DNA from 2 places in the Paenibacillus sp. J31P316 genome. Region 1 is predicted to be linked to the other one. Evidence: predicted binding sites of a transcription regulator. Region 1 holds the regulator's gene; the other holds the start of a gene.
What was found. The regulator NrdR, encoded in region 1, represses ribonucleotide reductase genes. The targets are predictions, from matches to a motif close to AACACNATATATNGTGTT.
Positions count from the first base shown of each region.

Region 2: a site for NrdR is predicted at 3,961-3,978, ahead of AC0YNU_RS06440 (adenosylcobalamin-dependent ribonucleoside-diphosphate reductase). Genes of this name have one in related genera too.

Region 1 covers NZ_JBWDNI010000001.1:1,227,125-1,232,501, forward strand. The annotation lists tRNA gene AC0YNU_RS05340 (tRNA-Ala) at 321-393, opposite strand; gene AC0YNU_RS05345 (glycoside hydrolase family 130 protein) at 526-1,542, opposite strand; gene nrdR (transcriptional regulator NrdR) at 1,771-2,235, opposite strand; gene AC0YNU_RS05355 (alpha/beta-type small acid-soluble spore protein) at 2,371-2,586, shown strand; gene AC0YNU_RS05360 (lytic transglycosylase domain-containing protein) at 2,647-3,228, opposite strand; gene coaE (dephospho-CoA kinase) at 3,225-3,821, opposite strand; gene ytaF (sporulation membrane protein YtaF) at 3,908-4,612, opposite strand; gene mutM (DNA-formamidopyrimidine glycosylase) at 4,709-5,377, opposite strand, start outside.
Region 2 covers NZ_JBWDNI010000002.1:228,436-233,812, forward strand. The annotation lists gene AC0YNU_RS06435 (ribose-phosphate diphosphokinase) at 112-1,056, shown strand; gene AC0YNU_RS06440 (adenosylcobalamin-dependent ribonucleoside-diphosphate reductase) at 1,311-3,899, opposite strand; gene AC0YNU_RS06445 (SDR family oxidoreductase) at 4,254-5,006, opposite strand; gene AC0YNU_RS06450 (Ger(x)C family spore germination protein) at 5,155-5,377, opposite strand, start outside.

The sequences.
Region 1 (5,377 bases):
CTCCGGCTCCGTCCACGCGGACTGAACCCTATGGAGCCTAGGGGATTCGACTCGCTCGGCTCGTCGATCCATCATGGGATGTCCGAATCTTGATTGTAGGCTGACGAAGTTTACTCGATGAGGACTTTTATCGGTAGATTCAGACGCCGTTTTCTTACCCCACAAAGTGAAGTGTTTCTTCGAAGCTTACTCCTATTACTTTGCGGGGGCCCCAAAATTTGCCTCCGGCTCCGTCCGCGCGGACTGAACCCCGGGGTTCGCCCCCTGGGCAATCCATACAAAAAAACGTCACCATGTGATATGGTGACGTTTTTTTTGTATGGAGCCTAGGGGGATCGAACCCCTGACCTCTTGCATGCCATGCAAGCGCTCTCCCAGCTGAGCTAAGGCCCCGTATGTAAAGGTGACGACAAGAAAGAGTATAGCATGGATATGCTGAGTTATACAAGCTTTTTATTCAACTTTTTCTTCAGACGAGAAAGGGAGACAATGCGAAGCCTTATCTCCCCCAACCAAACCGTCTTCTTACTTCTTCCCGCTCTCCGCGATTACATACTCCACCAGCTCTTCCAGCGGAACCGTCGCGAGACCGATCGCGGTATCCGTGCAGCCATAGTAGATATACAGCAACCCGTCCTTCACCACATTCGCCGTCGGGAAGACGACGTTCGGAATGAACAAACCGAACTTCTCATAGTACGTTTCCGGCTCCATGATGAAGCCCGGCGCGCGCGCGATGACCCGCTCCGGATGCTCCAGATCGAGCAGCATGGCGCCTACGCGGTAAATATGGTCGGCACCTACGCCGTGGTACAGCGTCAGCCAGCCTTTGTCGGTCTTGATCGGCGGCGTGGAGCCTCCGATCTTCTTGAATTCCCAGTCCGCCTCGGGAACGGCCAGCAGGATCGGGTCTTCCCAGTCGATCAGGTTGTCCGAATACGAGATCCACATGGCCGGCTTCTCCGTGCCGTACGCTTCTCCGATATACTCCTCGGGACGGCGGAGCAATGCGTATCTGCCGCCGATTTTCTCCGGGAACAAAATATTGTCGCGGTCGTTGATATCGAGCGGTGTCGTGTCGCAGAGGAACTCCCAGTGAATCAGATCCTTCGACGTGGCGATCGATGAGCGCGTCAGCCAATCCTCCGCCTTCCCCCAACCGTCCGGATAGTCCGGTTTGGAGCTGTTCGGAATGCCGACGCCTGTCGGATAATAGCTCATGGAGCATGGACGAAGCGCGTAATTCAAATAAAACGTATCGTCGATTTTCACGACGCGCGGATCCTGGATGCTCCCATGCGGAAAGCCGAATTGCTCTGGATGGATGATCGGCTTGTCCACCACATGGCGGAAGTTGATTCCGTCCTGGCTCTCCAGCAGACCGAAGAAGCATTGGAACGGGTCCAAGCTGCCCGCCGTACGTTCGATCATATAAAAGGTATCGTTCTCGATAATGACAGCCGGATTGAAGACCGTCGCTTTCCGCCAATCGTACAAGCCGGGCATGACGATCGGATTCGATTCGCAGCGGGTGATTTTCATGATAGCATTCAGCCTTTCTCTACGTGAAATGCACTTGAAGCAACAGCCAAGCGATGCTTCTATTGTAAGCGCAGCTTGCCGATGTTGAAAGAACATCGGGCAAATCCATGTAGGAATGACAAGTCAAACGCAGCCTCCGCCTTAAAACCTAAGAGCCGTAGACTCGACTCTGCAAACAACAAAAAAGCCCGCCCGCCGCAAGAAGCGGCGAGCAGGCGGCGGAACAGGCTAAGACATCGGATCTTTGGCCAGCAAGCTGTTCAGTTCTTTCATGAACATGTCGATGTCCTTGAACTGGCGGTACACCGAAGCGAATCGAACGTAAGCCACCTCGTCCACAGGGTAAAGCTGGGACATGACGAGCTCGCCGATCTCGCGGCTCTCGACTTCGGCTTGGGCGGTCGTCCGCAGCTCCTTCTCCGCTTCGGATACGATGATCTCAAGCTGATCGATGGACACCGGCCGCTTCTCGCAAGCGCGAATCAGTCCCCGCAAAATTTTGTCGCGGCTGAACTCTTCCCGGCTGCCGTCCTTCTTGATGACGATAAGCGGGGTTTCCTCCACCATCTCGAACGTGGTGAACCGCCGCGTGCATTTCTCGCATTCACGGCGGCGGCGTATCGATTTATTTTCGTTAGCGGGTCTGGAATCGAGCACTTTCGTCCCAGCATTGTCGCAATACGGGCATTTCATCGTCTAACTCCTCCGTCTAATCGCGATGCGAATTTCAAGCTGACGCATGTCAAAAAATTTTCCCAAAGGTTACCTGTAATGAAACTGCCGTTAACGCACATAATACATTTACCAACCGCAAGGAGGTGAACGACAATGGCTAACAACAACAGCGGAAGCAACCAACTCGTAGTGCCACAAGCTAGCGCTGCATTGGACCAAATGAAATACGAGGTAGCTCAAGAGCTGGGTATTGCCATCCCGCAAGATGGATACTACGGCAACATTACGACTAAAGATGCCGGTTCCATCGGGGGCAGCATCACTCGTAAACTGGTACAAATTGCAGAGCAATCTCTTGCAGGTCGTTAATTTAGGATAGATCGACAAGCATTGGCCGGCTGCCGCAAGGCAGTCGGTCAATGCTCTTATTTATTCCTCGCGAAAATCGGGATACAATTCTTCGTACTTATTATAATAATAAATGACCCGCTGTACATAGTGTCTTGTCTCTCCGTAAGGAATCTGATCCACCGTCCCGATCTCGCCATCCCACGTACCTTCGGACAACCAACGATTTACCGTCGTCGGGCCCGCGTTATAGGCAGCGATTACCTTAACCATGCTTCCCTCGAACTGATCGTTCAATTCGCTTAAGTACCAGGAACCGATTTCAATTCCAGCCTCGGGGTGCTTCGCCACCGATTCCGTCGTGATATCCTCGAAACCGCCCTTCTTGATGGCCCAATTCGCGGTATCCGGCATAAGCTGCATAATACCGACGGCGCCTTTCCGCGACACTGCTTCGGGCTTGTAATTCGTCTCTACGCGTATGATGGCCGCGACCAAATGAGGATCCAGTTCGTACGTATCCGCGCTCGCGACGATCGCCTCGCGATAATGCACGGGATACAGCCAATGGCTCATCCATTCGGAGCGGACAAACAAAAGCGCAAGCAGGCCGAGTACCAAGATGAGAAATACGCGCTTGCGCAATCGTCTTTTCTTCTTCATGACAGCCCCTGCTCCATCCAGAAGCGATCGACTTGCTGCTCCGTGTTCGCAAGCGTGCCGCTGTTATCGATAACGAAATCCGCCATGGCGCGTTTCTCTTCGATATCCATTTGCAAGGACACGCGCTGCTCAGCCTGCTCGTGCGCCAACGCGTTACGTGCCATCAATCGTTGAATTTGAACGCTCCTCGGCACGTAGACGACCATCACCGCATCATAAAGCCCGGCTTGTCCCGTTTCGTATAACAGCGGAATATCCGCGATAATGAGCTGCTTCGGATCCTCCGCCTCATGGGCGCGAATCTGTTCCCACATCCGATTCCGGATCGCCGGATGAAGAATCGATTCAAGCGCCGTCAGGCGCTCGCGGTTATTGAACACGAGCTTGCCGACTTCCGCGCGGTTCATCGTACCGTCTTCGTTCAATACAGCTTGTCCGAACGCCGCGACGATCGCCGCCAAGGCTGGCTCGCCGGGAAGCACGACTTCCCGGGCCGCCTGATCGGCATCGACCAGCTTGGCGCCGCGGGCGACAAGCATCGCGGCCACTGTGCTTTTGCCGCAGGCGATCCCGCCGGTTAATCCAAGTTTCAATGCATTCACCTCATAATTCCAAACGTTGCGATTCTAGAAGCGATTCCGATATGACTAGCTCAGCGGTCCATCGAACGACCAGTTCCTTACATAAGCCGGATCAGGCCCATGACGATTAGCATCACGCCGGGCAGCACCGACATCGCCTGCATCCCGCGCCATGCCGCGAATCGAAATCCGAGCCGCATGCCCGCGAGCAGGAAGATGCCGCTTGCTGTACTGATGACGAGTGCGGTCAACAGCGGATTAAAGCCGACCATGGCGGCGCCAAGACCGGCACCGAAGCTGTCCAGGGACAACGCGAAGCCGAGAAGAATGGCCTCCGAAGATGAAATAACGCCCGACCGGTCCACGTCTGCGATTTGCGGCTTGCGCAGGATTTGAATGACAATTCCCAGCCGTTTCAGCTCGAGGATCACGATCGTAGTAGCTGTGGCTCTCGTATCGTCTTCGGCGCTTAAGGCGCTGGCCTCAAAGGCTTCGGGCTGTTCGTCTTCTTGCGGAACGGCGTTCGCGCGCCTGCGCTGCCACCATTGGATGAGCGCGTAAGCGCCGATCAGCATGAGCAGCACGGCTCCGATCCATTTGGCCGTCATCGGCGACATGTAGCCGGACAACAACGAGCCGATCTGCATCGATAACCAAACGACGAGCCCCGAACAGAAAGCAATGATGACAATGGATAACAACGGGATGCGAATACGTCTTAATCCGTACGTCACGCCAACTCCGAATCCATCCAGGCTGACGGCAAACGCTAGCAGCAGCAAGGAAAACGCATGAATAAGCACCTTGATGTCCCTCCCATGAAGACGAAATTGCAGGTTCTGTGCATTCGCCTAGAAACATGAATGGTTCATCATATGCGGTTCATCGCGACTCGTGCCTTATTTAGCGTGCGGCTTGGCTTTTGCCTTCGCGGCTTTGGAGCCTCTGACGGCCTTCGCCGCTTTGCCGCGCTTAGCCGGATGCGGCTGGCAGATCGGACAGGTGTGCGTTCCTCTGCCGCCGACAACGGTTTTGACGATCATCGTCCCGCAGCGCGTACAGGGTGCGTCGTTGCGGCCATAGATGAGCAGCTGGTGCTGAAACATCCCCATCTCGCCTTGTCCGTTTACATAGGATTTGATCGATGAGCCTCCAGCCTCGACTGCCCTTCCGAGCGTCGTGCGGATCGCGTCATACAGACGGACCCATTCCGGACTCTTCAGCGTCACGGCTTCCCGCTCGGGATGGATGCCTGCCGTGAACAGCGCCTCGTCCACATAGATGTTGCCAAGACCGACGATGTAAGCCTGATTCAGCAGCAGCGGCTTGACCTTGGTCGTGCGATGCGCGACCTGGCCTTTGAAAGCCTGCAGCGTGAATGCCTCGTCCAGCGGCTCGATGCCGAGCTTGTTCAGCGGCGGATGCGTCAAATCATCGCCCGGCGCGAACAAGTGCATCGTGCCGAATTGACGGACGTCCTTATAACGAAGCTCCGTGCCGTCGTCGAACCGAAACCGTACATGCGTGTGCAGCTCAACGGGCTCGTCCTGCGCGAAGACGCCGTAGCG
Region 2 (5,377 bases), on a different contig from region 1:
CATTCGATTTTCTTCGATAAGAACCCGAAATAAAATTGCTGAGACGTCCGTAGAATTTTCTCGAAACTCTGCAAGAATTGCACAGCAATTTTTTTAGGAGGAGTCAAGCATATGAAAAACGTAAAAATTTTTTCTGGTTCATCGAACCGCCCACTCGCGGAAGAGCTATGCCGACAGCTCGATGTTCCGCTTGGAGACATTGAGATTTCCAGGCTGCAAAGCGGAGAAATCAGCTTGCGTTATACCGAATCGATTCGCTCTTCTCATGTCTATATCGTTCAATCCTTGTCTCATCCCGTAAATGAGCACTTGGTTGAACTCATGATTATGATTGATGCCGCTAAACGGGCTTCAGCCAAAACGATTAATATCGTTATGCCATATTACGGCTATGCTCGTCAGGAACGGAAAGCCGCCCCGCGCGAACCAATTTCTGCGAAACTCGTAGCCGATGTGCTGACAACTGTAGGCGCTGACCGCATTATTACGGTAGATCTTCATGCCGATGCGATTCAAGGCTTTTTCGATATCCCTGTCGATCATATTACCGCTTTGGATCTCATCACGGATTATTTGAAGTCAAAGCATATTAAGAATCCGGTAGTTGTCTCACCCGACGCTGGTCGGGCAACAACCGCCGAGAAGCTCGCCAACTACATGGACTGTCCGTTTGCCATTATGATTAAGAACCGCCCTGCTCACAATAAAACGAAAATTACTCATATTATCGGGGAAGTCGAAGGCATGACTCCGATTATCATTGAGGATTTAATCGATACAGGCGGTACGATTGTGAATGTTGTCGAAGCGCTGCATAAAAGAGGCGCGAATGACGCCTATATATGTGCAACACATGGGTTGTTCTCGGATAACGCGCTCGAGAAGCTGTCTCATCCCTACATTAAAAAGGTCGTTATTACGGATACCATCGCAATTGACCCGAACCATTCGGATAAGTTCGTTATTCTTCCAATGGCGGAGCTTCTCGCAACTGCACTCAAAATTATTAATAATGGCGGATCAATAAATACGCTGTTTAAGACAAAACAAATGTAAGGAATCGTGAAAGTGACGGACAAGAAAAAAGCAAGCGGCAACTAAATGCCGCTTGCTTTTTTTGATCGTCATCTCTCTTCCCGTATGCGACAAGTGAGAATTCGCATATCGCGGCCGTCTCGTTTAAGCTCGTCGCATCCTCTTTGCGTGAAAAAAGAAAACCGAGATAAGACACCTCTCGAAGCGACATCAAAGATGCTTTCATTATCGCCGACATATGTCTTATTGGCATGACCGCGCTGAGTCACAAAGCCTTAGTTACACTTGCTATACCCGCAATTGCTGCATTGTTTGCATCCTTCAACGTTAAGAAGCGAGGCGGATCCGCAGGACGGGCAGAGGTCACGCGAGGTGACCTCGCCGTGCTTATGCGAATCCTCCGCGACCGGTGCCGCAGCCATAATTGCCGGAGCCGCCGTCGCCGTCTCATAGGCCGCCGCCGGCTCGTTGGTGCTTTCGATATGAATCTCAAGCGCTTTCGCTACCGCATCGGCGATCGATTCCACGCGGTTCGAGCCGAAGCCGATGGCGCCTGATCCGCCAATGCCTTTCAGATGCTTGATCAGGAGCTTCACCTTGTTGCCATGGTCGCCATAACGGAGGAACAAGGAGCATACGCGACCCAGCGCTTCCGCCATCGCGAAGACGTCGGAGCCCGCTTTGCCTACGTTCAAGAAAATTTCTCCCGGCGTGCCGTTCAGATCATTGATGGTAATATAGGCCATGCCGAATGGCGTATTCACCTTGTACGTTGCTCCGCGGAGAATTTGAGGACGGCGTTTGTACTGCTTGTCTAAGGTCTGCTCCGCCTGCGACGTCACTGGAGCATTCGGTGCAGCGTTAAGCGTCTCAAGCTTCTCTTCTTTTACCGATTCCGCCGCCACAGCTGCTTCCCCCGCAGCCGAATCCGACTTGTCTTCCTTCTTCGTCGACAATACCTGTACGTCCCGGCTGCCGTCGCGATAGATCGTCACGCCTTTGCAGCCCAGATCGAATGCAAGCTCATACAGCTCTTTTGTATCTTCGACCGTAAAATCGCTCGGACAGTTCGCCGTCTTCGAGATCGAGCTGTCTACCCAGCGCTGAATCGCCGCTTGCGCTCGGATATGATCCTTTGCCGACAATTCCATGGCCGTTACGAAGTAATTCGGTAGCTCTTCGCCCGGATGCGCATCCTTCCAAGCTTGAGCGATCGGCACCAGCTGCTTGTCGAAGCCAAGGCGGCTTTGGCGGAAGTATTCGAAGGCGAAATACGGCTCGATCCCCGTCGAAGTGCCTACCATCGTCCCCGTGCTGCCCGTAGGCGCCTGCGTAATAACGGTAACGTTGCGGATGCCTTTGGCCAGCACCGCTTCCCCTACTTCGGGGAACTCCGAGACCAAGTTCTTCATAAAGCCGCTTTGCAGGAATTTCTCCGCATCGAATGCGTCGAACGAGCCTTTCTCTGCGGCAATATCCGCGGAAGCCAGATAAGCTTCGCGCGCCATGAAACCATATATTTTATCGAGGAACAGAAGCGATTCCGGACTGCCGTAACGGATGCGCAGCTTGATCATCAATTCAGCGAGACCCATCGTGCCGAGACCTACGCGGCGCTCGCGCTTCTGGTTCCTCTCGTTCTCTTCAAAGTGATAAGGCGTGGTATCGATGACATTGTCGAGGAAACGTACCGACCATTGCGTTACCTTCGCCAATTCTACCCAATCAACATCATGGTTGTCTTCATCATAGAATTTGGACAGGTTAATCGCCGACAGGTTGCAGACGCCCCAGCCCGGAAGCCCTTGCTCGCCACATGGATTCGTCGCGATGATCGGGTTGAAATACCAACTGTTCGACATCTGATTGTAATATTCCATGAAGACGACGCCAGGCTCCGCCGATTTCCATGCGGATTCAATGATCGTATGCCATACTTCGCGCGCGCGAACGGTTTTGTAGGGCACCGCCCGTTTGCCGAGCTTCTTCCAAGCGTCAAGATCGCCGGTCCACAGCTCGTCATATTCAGGGTCCTTCGTATCCGGGAACACAAGCTCCCATTCCAGATCTTCCTTTACGGCTTTCATGAAGGCGTTGCTGACGCAAACCGACAGGTTCGCGTTGGTCACTTGGCCCATGGTCTGCTTCACCGTTATGAAGTCGAGAACGTCCGGATGCCAGTCATTGATCATGAGCATAAGCGCGCCTCTGCGGCTGCCGCCCTGTTCGATCAAGCCAGTCGTATAGCTGAACAGTCCGCCCCAGGACACTGCTCCGCTCGAAGATCCGTTAACGCCGGCCACGATCGCGCGGCGAGGACGCAGCGAAGACAAGTTAATCCCTACGCCGCCCCCGCGGGCCATAATTTCCGTCATTTCTGTTAATGTCGTCATAATCCCGCCGCGGCTGTCCTTAGGCGATGGAATAACGTAGCAATTGAACAACGTTAATTCTTCGCTCGCACCGGCGCCTGCGGCAATCCGGCCGCCCGGCACCAGCTTCCAGTCATCCAGAATGTAGCGGAATCGCTCTGTCCACGTCTGCTGCTTCTCTCCGTCCTTCTCCGCGCCTGCCATCGCATTGGCGAGGCGGTCCCACATTTCCTCCGGCGTCTTCTCTATCGTAAGCGTCAGCTTCTCCACGCTGCTTGTCACCGTATCCCCGCTTCTAAGCCTCACGGTTACTTCGGCGCCGCTCCGCCCGATCACTTCGCCAACCTCTTTGGCCGGGAATTTCGGATCGTCCTTCGTCAGGACCAGGACAACGTCTCCTACTGCCGTATTGCTCGTATCCGCATTCTTCCGAGCATAGCGGTCCAAAAATATTTTCTCGCTCAGACCTTCCAATTTCCGCGTCACTACCATCCGATTGGCCCTTCCTCTCCTGTACCTTTAAATCGCGTGCACATTTGTTACCGATGTTACGGCAACTATATATTGTGTGTACTCCTCATTATACTATACTACATATAGGTTTCCACGCCTAATTCCACCTGTTTCGGCGTTATTCTTCGCTTACATCGCCCATTCTCGAACGATTGCTTGTCCTTTCGCCAATTTTGCTCGTTTTTAACGTATAGGAACGTTTTCGTTTTCAGGTTACAGGGTCGGTCATCCAATAACACTCGGATCGTATTCATCGCTTTGTCAAACGCAAAACCGCCGATCCATTAAGCGATCGGCGGGATTTTCTTGCATGAGTCGGTCGTTTAGCGCGGCTTACGCCGAACCCACGAGCCAGTCCGTGAAGCGCGTCGGAGCAATCCGAGCCTTTGCATTGTCTTCCGGAACAAGCGACTCCGCTTCCAGCACGGAGCCGTAGTATCGTGCTCCGTTATCCGTGACGACCTGACGCGGGTCGCCTTTGGATTCCAAATACAGCCGGACAAGCTCGTCGAAACGCATCCGATCCGGACCGGCCACTTCGACGATTCCGTTCGCCGGAGCCTCTACCGCGCAATCGGTCAGCGCGGCTGCGACGTCGCCCGAGACGATCGGCTGGAACGAGACGGACGGCACGCGGACCGCGTTTCCTTCCGTGAACGAAGCAGCGATGCCGTCGACGAATTCAAAAAACTGCGTCGCGCGAAGAATCGTATACGGGATTCCGGAAGCTTCGATCAAACGCTCTTGCGCAAGCTTCGCGCGGAAGTACCCGTTCTCGGGCAGGCGGTCGGTGCCCACGATGGACAAGGCGACGTGATGCTTCACGCCGGCGGCCGCTTCGGCAGCAAGCAGATTGCGGCTGGACGTTTCGAAGAATTCAAGCACGGCTTGGTCTTCCCAAGACGGCGCGTTCGCCACATCGACAACAACCTGCGCGCCTCTCAGCGCTTCGGCCAGCCCTTCCCCGGTAATGGCGTTGACTCCTCTGGATGGCGATGCCGCCACGGCTTCATGCCCAAGTCCGCTAAGGTTTTGGACGAGTTTGGATCCAATTAATCCGGTACCGCCGATCACTACGATTTTCATCTTCATTTCCTCCCTTATATTCCGCCTCGTGCGAGGCGCTTCGTTGTTTCTTGGCTTGCTTTTCAATACTTCGCACATAGAACGATGAAGGAAACCGTATTGTGACAACGCGCGAATAGGAAATTTCAGGCGTTTGCCTGATAAGTCTTTATTTCCTGATTCCAGTTTCCAATAATTGCACGTGCACCTGCAGAATCACGTTTGCCGTTGGATATTCACGCTTCCACGCCGCTTCGTTCCAGTTCCTCGTCTTGCTCCTTACGATATCGCCTAGTCCGAGCGGATCGATCCCTTTGCTTTGAAATTGCTTGATAAGCGTTCTGCCTGTCTCGGCCAGCTCTTTCTCCAAGCCGTCTTTTATCCGCTGCTGC